DNA from 2 places in the Psychrobacillus sp. FSL K6-1415 genome. Region 2 is predicted to be linked to the other one. Evidence: riboswitches for the same ligand, from Rfam matches in the RefSeq annotation. Region 2 holds a riboswitch; the other holds the start of a gene.
The links. Region 2 has a riboswitch for FMN ahead of MKY60_RS08180 (ECF transporter S component). Riboswitches for the same ligand answer to the same signal wherever they lie in the genome.

Region 1: linked by a shared signal. The riboswitch ahead of ribE (riboflavin synthase) and the one ahead of MKY60_RS08180 (ECF transporter S component) in region 2 are both predicted to bind FMN.

What each region holds. Positions count from the first base shown of each region.
Region 1 is NZ_JBBOOQ010000001.1:1,576,192-1,584,030, forward strand. It holds gene MKY60_RS07335 (YitT family protein) at 1-813, shown strand, start outside; gene MKY60_RS07340 (hypothetical protein) at 874-1,098, opposite strand; FMN riboswitch at 1,389-1,520, shown strand; FMN riboswitch at 1,754-1,885, shown strand; FMN riboswitch at 2,119-2,250, shown strand; gene ribE (riboflavin synthase) at 2,390-3,025, shown strand; partial or broken gene ribB (3,4-dihydroxy-2-butanone-4-phosphate synthase) at 3,038-3,625, shown strand; gene ribH (6,7-dimethyl-8-ribityllumazine synthase) at 3,662-4,126, shown strand; gene MKY60_RS07360 (DUF3889 domain-containing protein) at 4,221-4,544, opposite strand; gene MKY60_RS07365 (SDR family NAD(P)-dependent oxidoreductase) at 4,792-5,577, shown strand; gene hpaB (4-hydroxyphenylacetate 3-monooxygenase, oxygenase component) at 6,358-7,794, shown strand.
Region 2 is NZ_JBBOOQ010000001.1:1,757,163-1,765,001, forward strand. It holds gene sigX (RNA polymerase sigma factor SigX) at 177-713, shown strand; gene MKY60_RS08175 (hypothetical protein) at 706-1,950, shown strand; FMN riboswitch at 2,254-2,386, shown strand; gene MKY60_RS08180 (ECF transporter S component) at 2,540-3,133, shown strand; gene MKY60_RS08185 (ferredoxin) at 3,967-4,215, opposite strand; gene MKY60_RS08190 (helix-turn-helix domain-containing protein) at 4,326-5,357, shown strand; gene MKY60_RS08195 (RecQ family ATP-dependent DNA helicase) at 5,354-6,775, shown strand; gene MKY60_RS08200 (LysM peptidoglycan-binding domain-containing protein) at 6,856-7,458, shown strand; gene MKY60_RS08205 (CBS domain-containing protein) at 7,537-7,839, shown strand, end outside.

The sequences.
Region 1 (7,839 bases), 180 kb from region 2:
GTAATAGGAGCAGCTATTGCGGGTTATGCACTTGAAGCTGTATTAATACCAAACTCAGTTATTGACGGTGGGGTAACAGGCGTTAGTATCATGGGAACATATTTATTTAATATTCCTCTTGGCGTATTACTATTTGTATTAAACATTCCATTTGTATATTTAGGATATAAACAAGTCGGTAAAACCTTTGCAATAATGAGTATTGTTGGAATAGCATCACTATCTATTTCTACAGTTTTACTGCATCATATCGAGCCAATTTTAAGTGCAAAGGATCCTTTATTAGTAGTAATATCTGGGGGAGTAATGCTAGGTGTTGGTATTGGGGTTGTCCTTCGAAACGGTGGAGCTCTTGATGGAGCAGAAGTTTTAGCAGTCCTTGTATCTCGAAAAGTACCGTTTTCAGTAGGAGATATCATTTTACTTATCAATGCGTTTATTTTTGTAGGTGCAGGTTTTATATATGGTTTAGAAAGTGCACTTTATTCAGCTACTACTTATTACATAGCTAAAATCGTAATTGATGTAATTCAAGTTGGTCTTGAAAAGTCTAAATCTGTGCGTATTGTTAGTAAACAATCTGAGAAGATTGGATCTGCAATTCAAGATCGTTTAGGTCGTGGTGTTACATATTCAAGTGGACGTGGCGGTTTTTCAAATGAAACAATGGATATTGTTACATGTGTAATTACTCGTATGGAAGAAAACAAATTAATGACGATTATTAAAGAATTGGACACAAGTGCTTTTGTTGTGATCACAGATGTGGCAGAAGTAAGAGGCGGTAGCTTCAAAAAACGTGATATTCACTAATACAATAAACCCGTTAAATGAGTAACTATCGTCATTTAACGGGTATTTATTATAAAAAAATTATTTTCGTTTTTTCTTCCCAAGTTCTTTTGTAGCAGCTTTATTTTTATCTACAATCTGTTCAAATTCAACTTGTACATGGATGCCATTTTCTTCGGTTTCTTGGACACTAATCACTTTGCCTTTTCGGCCTTTAATTTTTAGATTGTCTTCGACCGCAGGGATATCTCTCAATACTTGAGTTAAAACAATTATATTTTTCTCCATAAAATGAACAGCATACATTTCCATTTCCCCTTATTTTATATTTTAGAATCTATGTATTTTATGATTATTTGAAAGATATAGAACTTCTATAAGTTGTAAACATATTTGTATATCTATTTAAAAAGAAGAGGTGTTCAAAACAATAAACTCAAGACAGACTAGTTCAGGCTGAAATAGGCAATCATTGCAATTGTAAAGGTTAACGTGGACGCACTTTTAGATTTCTGATTTAATTTTTGTTAGGAGTTTGTAATCGGAATAACTTGCAAAAAATTTAAGGACTTGTTATTCTTAGACCAATTAAATAATTTATCCTTCGGGGTCGGGTGAAAGTCCCAATCGACAGTAAGAGAGCAATCTTGAAGCCTGTGAGCCGTAAAACGCATGATTTGGTGTGAATCCAAAGCCGACAGTTATAGTCTGGATGGGAGAAGGAATATGTGCCTATTGTATAGGTTTTTTAGTTATACTAAAAAACGATATAAAAGGGCTTATTAAAGTACGACTTCTCTCGCATCCAATGAATTCTGGATGTGTTTTTTTATGTCTAGTTACAACGAATAGCTCCTCATGTCGTTTCAGTCTGGGCAGTAAAGGCAAAGGTAGCCTTTATTGCAATTATTATCCGGTTGTCTAGGCTGGCATAGGAGCTTGCGCTTTTTTAAATTGAATAATTATCCTTCGGGGTCGGGTGAAAGTCCCAATCGACAGTAAAAGAGCAATCTTGAAGCCTGTGAGCCGTAAAACGCATGATTTGGTGTGAATCCAAAGCCGACAGTTATAGTCTGGATGGGAGAAGGAATATGTGCCTATTGTATAGGTTTTTTAGTTATACTAAAAAACGATATAAAAGGGCTTATTAAAGTACGACTTCTCTCGCATCCAATGAATTCTGGATGTGTTTTTTTATGTCTAGTTACAACGAATAGCTCCTCATGTCGTTTCAGTCTGGGCAGTAAAGGCAAAGGTAGCCTTTATTGCAATTATTATCCGGTTGTCTAGGCTGGCATAGGAGCTTGCGCTTTTTTAAATTGAATAATTATCCTTCGGGGTCGGGTGAAAGTCCCAATCGACAGTAAAAGAGCAATCTTGAAGCCTGTGAGCCGTAAAAAGCATGATTTGGTGTGAATCCAAAGCCGACAGTTATAGTCTGGATGGGAGAAGGAGTAGTTCGATGCTTTTTGAGAAATATTTACAAAAGGCTTGTTTGAATCTACCTAATTTTCCTCTGTCACCTTTGTGGGCGGAGTTTTTTGTTTTTAAGAAGCTTCTGATTTCTCCTCAAAACATATTAGTAAAGGAGGATACAATGTTTACAGGAATTGTAGAAGAGCAAGGTATTGTAAAAAACATTCAAAAAAGTGCTAGCAGTATGCAACTTTCTATCCAAGCTGACAGAATTTTAGAAGATATAAAATTGGGCGATAGCATTTCAGTAAATGGTGTTTGTTTAACTGTAATCACATTTTCTCAAACTGAATTTACAGTAGATGTAATGCCAGAAACATTTCATGCGACTACAACCAATTTATTAAAAAATGGTTCAGCTGTTAACCTAGAACGAGCAATGGGCGCAAATGGCCGTTTTGGTGGACATTTCGTTTCCGGACATGTCGACGGAGTAGGTACGATATTGAAGAAACGACCTACTGCAAATGCAGTTTATATTGATATTACTGTACCAGAAGATGTAAGTCACTTTTGTATTCCCAAAGGATCTATTACCGTAGATGGTACAAGTTTAACTATTTTTGAAATAACTAAGTCGACAATAACTATTTCACTAATTCCCCATACAAACAAAGAGACAGTGTTAGGGATGAAGAAAGAGCGTGAACTAGTCAATATTGAATGTGACATGCTAGGAAAGTATATGTATCAATATGTTAAAAATAAAAAGGAATCAACTATTACACAAGATTTTCTAAAGCAGAACGGTTTTTAAGGAGATAATAACATGCTAAATACGATAGAAGAAGCAATAACGGATTTAAAACAAGGTAAGATCATTATTTTAATAGATGATGAAAACCGTGAGAACGAAGGGGATTTTCTTTGCTTAGCAGAATTTGCTACACCAGAAAATATTAATTTCATGGCCAAATATGGTCGGGGGTTGATTTGTATGCCTATTCATGAAGAAATTGCCCAGGAATTGCAATTGCATCCGATGGTTTCTGACAATACAGATTTTCATCAAACTGCATTCACTGTGTCGATTGATCATGAGACGACATCAACAGGGATTAGTGCTTTCGATCGATCTAAAACAATGCTGCAAGTGATTAATCCACAAGCTAGAGCACTACAATTTAAGCGACCTGGACATGTCTTTCCACTTATTGCAAAACCAGGTGGTGTATTAGAAAGACGAGGACATACAGAAGCTGCCGTGGATTTTGGAATACTCTGTGCATCGTCAAAAGCTGGTGTAATTTGTGAAATTATGAACGAAGATGGGACAATGGCACGCTTACCAGATTTACTGGAATTTGCCCAACAATTTCAAGTGAAGATTGTAACAATTGAAGAATTATCAAATTACTTAACAAATAATAAAGTTAGCTAAGGAGAGAATAAGATGGTAAAAACAATAGAAGCAAATTTAATCGGAACAGATTTGAAAATAGGTATTGTCGTAGGGCGTTTTAATGATTTTATAAATGCAAAGCTAGTTGATGGCGCAATAGATGGATTGAAACGTCACGGGGTAAAGGAAGAAAATATAGAAGTCGCATGGGTTCCAGGTGTATTCGAAGTACCGTTTATTGCAAAAAAAATGGCTGAATCACATAATTATAATGCTGTTATTGGTCTTGGAACAGTAATTCGTGGAGCTACTACACACTATGACTATGTATGTAATGAGGCTGCAAAAGGAATCGCTCAAGTAGGTTTACAAACTGGAGTACCAGTTATTTTCGGTATTGTTACAACTGAATCCATTGAACAGGCTATTGAACGAGCGGGTACAAAAGTAGGGAATAAAGGATACGATGCTGCTATATCAGCAATTGAGATGGCAAATCTTTTGAAGATAATGTAAAAAGAGCAATAAGAAAGCCAATGACCAACGCAACAGGTCATTGGTTGGTTTACTAATCCTTATAATAAGGAGAAAAAAATGTTCAAAATAAATCCTAATTTTCTTGTATTTGAATATTAACAAGCTCATCAGTGTCAGTAATATATTCAATCTTGACAGATACTCCAAATTCCTTACCACTATCTTTTAACCATAACTTAAATTTTTCAATTGTAGAACTTTCTTTAGTTTCCTTTCCTTCATGTAGGTAGTCAATAATACTTGCATTCGGATATTTGGATTGTGCTTCTTTCATAGCTAGCTGTCCCCACTTAGCATAAGCTGGTATTTCCTGTTGTGTAGGTGCAATCGACTGTATATGTGCTGGAACTAATTGGGTAGAAGTAATAATTCCAAGTGCAATAACTATTTTCTGCATGATTAAACTCCTTTCCTTTTGTTTAGGATGAGTCTTTCGTTGAAAATAATTCTATGAAGAGGCATGTTTATTAAAACATTATCGAATACAACATAATTTAGGTTTTAAGGAAGTTGTATTTCTTCATCAGTACATAAATTCCTTCATGTAGTCTGTTTATATATAATGAGAGTAATAATTCTGAAAAATGATAAACTTGTAATATAATGAAAGATGAACAGGATACTGAAATCAAGGGGGCAACATAATGGAATTAGGATTAACAGGAAAAGTAGCAATAGTTACTGGTTCAAGTAAAGGTATAGGTTTACAAACAGCTTTGCAATTAGTGCAAGAGGGAGCAAGTGTAGTATTATGTGCAAGAGGAAAAGAAAAATTAAAAGAGGCAGCGGCATTTATTAAAACTGAAACAGGAGCAGACGTATTAATTGTTCCTGCTGACATTACAAAAGAGGAAGCTTGTAAAGAAGTCATTCAAAAAACAATTAGTCATTATGGTCGAATTGATATTTTAGTTAATAATGCGGGTACTTCATCTGCCAATCCTTTCGATTCAGTGGATACAGATTTATGGCAAACAGATTTAGACTTAAAATTATTTGGAGCAATACATACCTCAAAAGCTGCAATTCCCTATATGAGAGAAGTAGGCGGAGGAGCTATTGTAAACGTAACAGCAGTTTTAGGGAAAACACCACCTGCAAGTTCTTTACCAACGACAGTTAGTCGAGCAGCTGGTATGGCTTTGACTAAAGCTATGAGTAAAGACTTAGGCAAAGACAATATTCGGGTAAATACAGTTTGCATTGGACTTATCAGAAGTAATCAAATCGAATTAAAATGGAAAAAGGATGCTCCAGAACTTACTTGGGAAGAATATTCTAGAAATGTAGTAGGTCCTACGATTCCACTTCAACGAATTGGTGAAACAACTGAAGCAGCAAATGTCATTACTTTTCTAGTATCCGATGCTGCGTCCTATGTAACTGGAACAGCCGTAAATATCGATGGTGGATCTGGTGGAACACTTTAAGGGAAATAGAATATCAATTGAGTCAATTTCATAAAAAATATTATTTAGTTAAACCCGAACAATGCTGATTTCCGTTCTAGGCGGACGCTTTCCGCGGGCACGGCTTCAATCTCCTCGTCACTACGTTCCTGCGGGGCTTTCAGCTCGTGCTGTTCCCGCTGGAGTCGCCGGCTGCCACTCCAATCGACGGGATCAACTTTCCCTAAAAACGAATAATTTATTGCAATATTATGTAAACATTCGTACTTTTAAATAATACAAGTAATTATGAAATTGACTCAATTAAAATGTAAATTTAATAATATTATGGAATTGAAAACAAAACTAGAAATCCTAATTGTAAAAGGGTTTCTAGTTATTTAAATCAGTCAATATTTATATTAGATCATAAGCAGAGTTTCCTCGACCACAATCCTCATTTGTAGCTTTTTCAGTAATTTTTAGTTTAATAGTTGCTTGAAGTCCTCCAAGTCAACTTCACATTTGCGTACAAGTTCTTCCATTGTATCTGCTTTGATAAGAAAATCACTTCCTTTTGATTTCTTAGAAGTCATAACATATCCCCACAATTACTTATTTCTATTTCGACTTTCTAATAGCCATGAATTAAACCTTCTTCCTCGCTATCCTGTAATATTACTTTTTTACCACATGGTTATTTGTAATTCACAAACCATCTCCTGAAAGCGCAGCGGAATGATCCCCGCCTATACAGTCACAACTCTACTCTAAAAGTAATATTATAGAGCTAAGTGCAGCCTATACATTAGGAGTGAAAGTATGCCAGCTATAACAGGCAAGCAGTACATTAATCGGATAGATCAGCTTAAAGCGGAAGTTTGGATAGACGGAAAACCTGTATTAGGGAACATTTCTGAGCATCCTGCATTTAAAGGAATTATAAAAAGTCAGGCTAGATTGTACGATCTTCAGCATGACAAAGACTTAAAAGATGTTCTAACTTATTTATCTCCAACTACAAAAAAATGGGTAGGAATGTCATATTTGCAGCCCAAGACAAAAGAGGATTTAGTGGCAAGACGAGAAATGGTGCAGAAATGGGCTAAATCGAACAATGGACTCATGGGAAGAAGTCCGGATTATATGAACACAGTATTAATGGCATTAGCCTCATCAGTTCATTTATTGCAGGACCAAAAGAATTGTTTTCCAAATAATCTACAATCATTTTACGAATATGCAAGAGAAAATGACATCTCTATGACTCATACGTTTATAGAACCACAAGTAAATCGCACACAATTTTATGTGGAACGTTCAGATGAACCTATAGCCGCAAAAATAGTAGGCAAGAACAAAGATGGAATCGTTATAAAAGGTGCACGACTACTTGCGACACAAGGTGGAATAACGGATGAACTATTAGTTATTGCAGCAGGAGGGAAAGCAGAAGAAGGTAATAGCTTTGCATTTTCAATACCTTGTAATACAAAAGGGTTAAGATTCATCGGTAGGGAATCATTTGTTGGAGGAGATTCCAATTTTAACTATCCATTAAGTTCGAAGTACGAAGAAATAGATAGTATTGTAGTATTTGACGATGTTTTAGTTCCCTGGGAGCGTGTATTTTATTATGACAATTTATTTATATCAACTAATTTTATGAAGTCGAGCTCGTTCTTGCCCTTTACGCTTCATCAAGTAGCATCTAGGCAGATTGTGAAAACTGAATTCATATTGGGAATTGTCCAATCTATTATTGAAACAATTAATATTGAAGAATATCAACATGTGCAAGAGAAAGCAACTGAAATAATTATTGCCTTGGAAACGATGAAAGCGTTGGTGTTAAAATCAGAAGCAGAGGCCAAAGTAGACAAAGGCGGATGGATGCAACCAGACAGCACCACATTACAAATTGCTATGAATGTATTTCCACGCATATATCCGCGTTTTAGCGAAATAATTCAGCTCTTAGGTGCCAGTGGATTAATGTCCATCCCAACCGAAAGCGCATTTCAATCACCTATTAGAAATGAGTTAAATCACTACTTACAATCTTGGGAAGACATTGGAAAGGATCGTGTCAAACTTTTCCGATTAGCATGGGATTTAACTATGAGTGCATTTGGCACACGGCAAACACTATATGAACGTTTTTTCTTTGGTGATCCTGTTCGATTGGCAAGTCAGTTATACTTTTCCTATGATACGGAAGAATATGTACAACGAGTGAAAGATATTTTGGAAGAATAAATAATTGACACTATCTTCTAATTTTGCTATATTACTATTCAATAA
Region 2 (7,839 bases):
CAGAGACAGACCCATCTGTCGTAGCGTTTTGAACTATGTTCTACGTTGCGCTTATATAGGCAGTTATTCTCCCATCTTATCTTCTAATTGGGAGTCGTATTGTCTATTAATGTGGGATAAAAGGCGTGTAACAAATTTGTACTTGAAACGACTAATTGAAAGAACGGGGGGAGCCTATGAATGACTCCGTTTTCCACCGCTTGTATGATACCTATCATCAAGACGTTTTTCAGTTTCTCATATATTTGGTGAAAAATAGACAAACTGCAGAAGACTTGGTTCAAGAAGTATATGTACGAGTGCTTAAAGCTTATAGCAACTTTGAGGGAAAAAGCTCAGAAAAGACATGGCTATTTTCAATAGCCAAAAATATTGCAATTGACCATTTTAGAAAACAAACCGTCAGAAAAAAGAGGTTATTTGACTCATTTGACTGGGAAAAGATGCAACTTGCATCTTCCGAAATGTTACCGGAAGATTTAGTACAGCTTAATGATGAGATGAGAACATTATTAATTGCATTGGATGATTGTACGGGAGATCAGAAAATGGTTATTATTATGCGATATTTCCAGGAACTTTCGATTGCGGAAACATCGGAAATTCTAAATTGGTCGGAAGGGAAAGTGAAGACAACGCAACATCGTGCAATAAAAGCACTTCGTGAACGATTATCTGATAAGCAAAAGGAGGCAGATGTTCATCATGAGTGAGAAAAAGACAGAAGATCGTGTATTAGATGAGCTATTAAATAACATGCCGAAGTTTACAGATAAACGCTCGAAAGATGAAATGTATAAACTGGTAAAATCCAAAATAGAAATTCAGGAGAGGCCTGAGAAACGTAATCGACTAGAGGTTTCAATGAACAAATGGCTACCTTTTATCATTTCCGTAGCTTCTGTCCTTATATTAACAGTTCTCGTCTCTTCCTTTATAAATAAGAATGAGAGTTCCACAGCTGATAAAGCCCAAGAGTCATCAATGGAAAAAGATCATATGAGAACGATGGACGTACCAGAAGAAGCATCAATGGCTACTGAAGAAGACAAGTCTAGCGATATGTCGACTATGTCTGGAAAAATAGTATCTTCGTATGAATTAGTTCCTTTCGACAGTCTATTTACCTCTGTTTACGAGAACGATTTAAATGGAGGAACAGTATTTCATTTTTCTTTATTAGAAAATGCTCTCTCTATTCCAATAACGATTGTAATTCCTAAAGAACAAATAGATATGGATTTTCCAAATAAGACACCAAATAGCTTGGAGCTATATGAAAGATACGCATTTGGGATTGATGAGATTTCCCTTGGATTCCAAGAATACCATCCTTACAAAGGTTACTTTTTGACAGAAGGTAAAATGTTAAAGCACTACTTACCAGTAGATCATGGTTATGATGCTGCCCCTGGAGCAATGGCGCCTTATCTATCTTCTATCAATGAAATTTTCACTGATTTTGATTCCTTTTTAAGGGTCAATGAAGATGGTTCGCCGATTGACTGGGATCAAGTCGGTACGCTAGATGAACCTGTGGAGCTAAAAGGTACAGAGAAAAAGGTAAATTACTTTGCATATAATGGTTCTAATGGAGAGACATATTTAGCACCAAATTTTAATAAAACATTCGCTACATTATCGGAAGCATTGATGGATATGAGAGATCCTGGAAATGATATATACACTTCTGTTATACCAAATAATGTGACCTACACAGTAAGAGAGGATAAAGGTTTAGTAATACGCTTCGATAAACCTTTAAACCTGGAATCTTTAGATGTGAGTGAGGCATCTCGATTATTAGAAGCTTTTTCCCTAACTGCCGCAAGCTTTAATCAATCCATCCAATTAGAAAATGTTGTACAAGAAAGTTGGGATGGAATTAATTTAAGCAGCTCACTTCCTGTTCCAATCGGACCGAATGGTTTTACTTTGCGAACCAACTAAATAACGTCAACTGCCAATCCTTATCAACTAAAGCTTGGCAGTTTTTTTGTATCTGGGTACGCGATAGCCTATAAAGTTATGGAAATAGCCCATAAACAATCAATCCAGGAATAATAACGAGATGAAAGCCCATAAGATTTCAAATATAGCCCTTAATTCAATCAAAAAAGCCCGTAAATTTTTTATTATAGCCTATATTAGGATGTTGGTCTCAATTACAAACAGGTCTGTTGCATATATTGTTTATATTTGATAAAATGTTATTAATTCAAGATATTAATCATGAAGATCAACAAAATATTGATTCATCTTCGGGGCAGGGTGCAATTCCCGACCGGCGGTATTAGAAATTTATTTCTTCAGCCCGCGAACCTTAACAGGTTGATTTGGTTAAATTCCAAAGCCGACAGTATAGTCTGGATGGGAGAAGGTGAAGGTGCAGTCGTTTCTCGTATGCTTATACGGATACGCTTATTTAAGTGTACCTTGTTTCTCCCTTGAACTTTATTGGTTCAAGGGATTCTTTAAGTGTGCAAACGAGCTGAACCTTTCTTCTTGTGGAGTGAATCGCAAAAGGAGAGAGGATTTTATGATAAAAGGCAAAACGCGAATGCTTATTGCAGTTGCAATGCTTAGTAGTATTTCTTTTGTTTTAATGCTACTTGCTTTTCCATTACCGGTTTTACCGGCATATTTGAAGGTCGACTTTAGTGATATACCAGCTTTAATCGCTGCAATCACGATGGGACCAATAGCAGGAATTCTAGTTGCATTTTTAAAGAATGTGTTAGATTGGTTATTTGCAGGAAGTCCAACTGGTGTACCTGTTGGTCATATGGCTAATTTTGTAACTAGTATCTTATTTTTAACACCAGTGTATTTGATTTATCGTAAAGTTACTACGTCAAAAGGAATTATGGTAGGACTAGGAGCAGGTACAGTATCTATGGCGATTGGTATGAGTGTTTTAAATTATTATGTGTTTTTACCAATGTACACTTATTTCTTAAATTTCCCAATGGAAACCGGTACTGCCTTGTTTAATACTATCATTTTCGGTATTTTACCCTTTAATTTGATTAAAGGCGTAATTGTAACTATTGTGATGATTGTATTATTTAAACGTATAAAACCTTTACTTGATAAGGTTACTAATTCATATATGAAACCTAATACAAATTAAAAAAAGTTGTTTCTCCATTAGGAGGAACAACTTTTTTTTAGAGGAAAGTAAATATAAATGGATAATACCGCTTTGATTTCCGCCACAATCAACTAAGTAAGCAGTGATTATATAGGATCATCTAAAGACATCATTTATAGCATTGGAACTAATAAGTAGAAAATAACAATTAGTAATTCAGTTACATTCATTTAGGTTGTGAATTAATCAAATTATTTGGGGAAATTATCCTTTTCGCAAGTAAAAGGTAATAAACCGCAAGTAATTATGGACTATGGGCAAGTAAGCTCTTTACGACCGCAAGTAAGCCACAGATGTAAGCAAGTAAACAATAGGGGAGAGCAAGTAACGATAAAATTGGATTCAATTATTTCATAAAAGATGAGGATGTATACGCACAAAGTCCATGTTCCTAGTACTTTATGATATGAAGTGCACCGCATACAAAACAGGGGCTCTGGATTTGTTATCAAGCATCTTTCAACTAGTAAGAAGACAGAAGACATACGGCAAAAAATAGCTGGTTTCAATCGTATAGAGTAGCGTTAGAGCGAACGAAATTGCATCTTCGAGTGCTTAATCTAGGAATAGTTAGTAGTTTTTCTGTAGTTAACCAAAAACGCACTTAGGTATTTTTCTAAGAATTGCAGAATGGCGCGGACAGGTAAACGCCAATATCACTAAAAATTAACTTGGTAACGATATAGCAAAACGTCTGTCCAAGCCTTCGCAAACGATTGGGAAAAAAGGCACTTGTATCTTTTTTACACGGTTTTCTTTCAGAAAAAAAAGAATGGCGATCATGACAAGAGTCACAACCACCATTCAATATACTATTCGAATTTCAGAGCGTCTCCTTCAAATGACTCATCTGCTACTTTAATAGAATCAGTAGGACAACCTTCAAATGCATCTTCCATGTCCTCCATTAGTTCTTCTGGAACTTCTGTTGTACCCATGTTATCATCTAAAATAACGAAGGCAATACCTTCATCATCATAATCATAAATATCTGGGGCAGCTGCTCCACATGCTCCGCATGCAATACATGTATCTTTATCTACAATTGTATATTTTGCCATTATTATATTCTCTCCTTTATAACTACTAAAACGAATATGCTATCTTATTCATTCTAAAGATGTTTTCCATACATTTCAACCAAAATACTTCAGAAAAGAGAGGTATTCCTATGCATTTTCATCAAATATTACTATTTATAATACATAAAATATCTGGGCAACGTTCTGAGAATGCCCCATATTATTTATTAAAAGGCAAAAAATCAGGACAAACCATTCAAGATGTGACATATTTTCAACTTCATGCTTTCTTCTCTATCCTTCCACAATTATCGAAGGAAGATTATGATGAAGCGATAAATGAGCTGTTTAAAAATGAGTTTATTCGGGTAAATGAATCACTCGTATATATAACTGAAAAAGGAATTGAAATACTACCGAGTGATAAAGAACCTCTATTTAATGGTTGGAAATATAGGGGCAAGGAACAACTTTTTTGGAAAAGAATAGACTTAGTTATCCAAACATTGTCGCAGTTCCAAGCGAATGAAAAAAAATTCGTACCAAACCAAAAGGATATTTCTATACAGCATTTTGTTAAAGACTTTTTAATCCAAAATAATTTCCGTGAATTTAACTTGAATACCGATATTAAGCAAGAAATTTTTTATTTACTTGAAAACCCTTCTTTTGATGATCTACACAGAACGTTGTTTGTTTATCGGCTTAGTGGCTATAAGACAACTGGTTTGACATGGGAACAACTGGCTCGCCACTTTCATATGACTGACTTGAACATTAAAATAATTTTTTTAGAATGTTTACATAGTATGTTAGACAATATTTCAATAGAGACAAGTCCCCGGTTATTTAATTTAGCTAAAGATATTCGTATCGATACGCCTCTAACTGAATCTGCTTTTAAAACAAATAGTCTATTTGAAAAGGGATATTCTATTGAAGAAATTGCTAAAATAAGAAAATTGAAGATTAATACAATAGAAGATCATGTGATTGAAATAGTCTCAAACGATAAAAATTTCTCTATTTCTGCTTTTATTTCTAAGGATCAAGTAGAAGAAATTCTTCACCTATCAAACGAGCTAGAAACAAAAAAACTCACATTAATAAAACAAAGATTACCGGAAATTAGTTTCTTTCAAGTGCGCTTAGCATTGACGAAGGGAGAAAAGAATTCATGAATAAATTAAAATTAAATGAAATTCTTCAGAAAAAGTTCGGTCATGAAAACTTCCGAGATGGGCAACAGGAAATAATTGAACAAATTATAGCAGGAAAGGATGTTGTTGCTATACTTCCTACTGGTATGGGGAAATCCCTTCTTTATCAACTACCAGCATACCTAATGGAAGGAACTGTGATTATCGTGTCACCTCTTTTATCTCTTATGCAGGATCAAGTAGAGCAACTAAAATTACTAGGAGAAAAAAGAGTTATTGCCATCAATTCATTTTTACCATTCCAAGAAAGAGAAATGGCTTTTCGTCACTTAGCTGATTTTAAATTTATATTTACTTCACCAGAGATGCTCCAAAATGAACAATTTAACCGTGCGCTTAGAGAGCTTTCCATCGCATATGTTGTAGCAGATGAGGCGCATTGTATTTCTCAGTGGGGGTTTGATTTTCGACCTGATTATTTGAGGATATCAGGTTGGATACATTCGCTAAAAGCTGTGAATGTTCTTGCATTAACAGCAACTGCGACAAGCGAAGTTGTCAAAGATATTAAAGGAACTTTACGGATGACAAAACCATTTGAATACATTCATTCACTTGATCGTCCTGCTATTGCATATGAAATAGTAGAGGTTGAAAACCAACAAGAAAAAATGAATTGGATATTAGGTAGAGTTATCTCTACTGAAGGTCCAGGAATAATTTATACACAATCACGTAAAAAGACGGAAGTTTATGCAACAATGCTAAGAGAACAAGGAATTTCTGTTGCCTATTACCACGCAAAAATGGAGCAAAGTGACAGGATATTAATCCAGCAACAGTTTCAGCAGGGACAATTAGATTGGATCTGTGCGACTAATGCTTTTGGAATGGGTATTCACAAAGATAATATCAGGCAAATTATTCATGATCATATTCCGACCTCTGTAGCAGGCTATATGCAGGAGGTTGGAAGAGCTGCAAGAGATGGCAATCAGGCAATCGCCTCACTCTTATATACTTCTTCAGATGTTGAGCAAACATTTTACGTAGCGATGCAAGATTTTCCAGAGGAACAAGACATACATTTTGCTTATCAAGAAGAATATTCTGAAGTTGAACAGGCAGAGACTACAAGCCGCATTCTAGCTTATTGGAAAGAGCAATTAAATGAACAGCAAACTATTCAATTATTTAAGCAAATTAAACAAAAAAAGTGGCAGGATATTCAAAGTTTTTACTTAATGATTCGAAATGATTCCTGTTTGAGGGAGCAGCTACTTCATTATTTTGATCAAGCATTAATAGAACGCCCCCATCATTGTTGCTCCAAATGTAAATTAAATGTCTCGAGCATTTTAAGGAAAAGAACTGATGAAAAGAATAGGCAAGATGAAATGAATTGGATAGATAGATTAAATATACTTCTTCCATCATAATACTTTTGTTAAGTTTACTTTTTCTACAATATTCGTCATAATAGAAGTAGAAATGAAGGCAGAAATGGAGTTTGAATAAAATGAACCAAGATGATTATCAAAAAAAAATCGACGAACATCGACAATCTATAGGACAAGATGACGATACCAATGAAATGAGAAGAAGTAGAAGTTCAAATCAAAAACCAAAGAAAAAATCTAGAAATTTATTAATCCCAGTTGTTTTTTGCATTTTCATATTAATCCCAATTAGTATATTTATTTACGTACAATTTTTCTATGTAGCTGATCCAGATAAAGCAGAAGTAGTAAAAAATGATACGATACATGTAGAAACGCAAGCTATTAATAATGGGACAGAAAAAGATGAAACTACCAAAGCAGAAGAAAAAGAAGAAGAAGAAGTAGAAGTTCCAGTGGTAACTACTCCTGAAGAAACTCAGCAACCAGCTGAACAGACAGAGGAAGTTACTGAAAAGCCAAAGCAAGAAGAAGTAGTAGTAGATAAAACAGAAACTACAGAAGCAGCTAGTTCCAAAACGCATATAGTTAAGGAAAATGAAACACTATATCGTATAGCCGTTAATTATTATAAAGATCCAGCAGCGGTCGAAAAAATAAAATCTGCTAATGGCCTTTCGTCAAATGAAATTTCTGTTGGTCAAAAGTTAGTACTACCTTAAACATATATAAAGAAGGATATTTTTCATAAATGTTGAATATATAATATAGGGTATATCCTAGTTGGAAGAGGTGCTAATATGTTTGTAAAAAGTGTAATGATCCCAAAAGAAAAGTGTATTACAGTTCAAGTAGATACTTCAGTATCGTCGGCTCTTCGTGTTTTAGAGGAAAAAGAAATGGATGCTTTACCGATTTTAGATAACGGACAATATGTAGGTATGTTTAACAAATACCTTTTGTATAAAGCGCATTTCTATAGCAATCTTGAAAAACAAACTTTCATGGAGCAAACGAAAGTAACAGATATTATGACAAATGAGGATATATTTGTTGGTTACGAAGAAGTTTTCGAAAATGCAATGATTAAGCTTCATGATTTT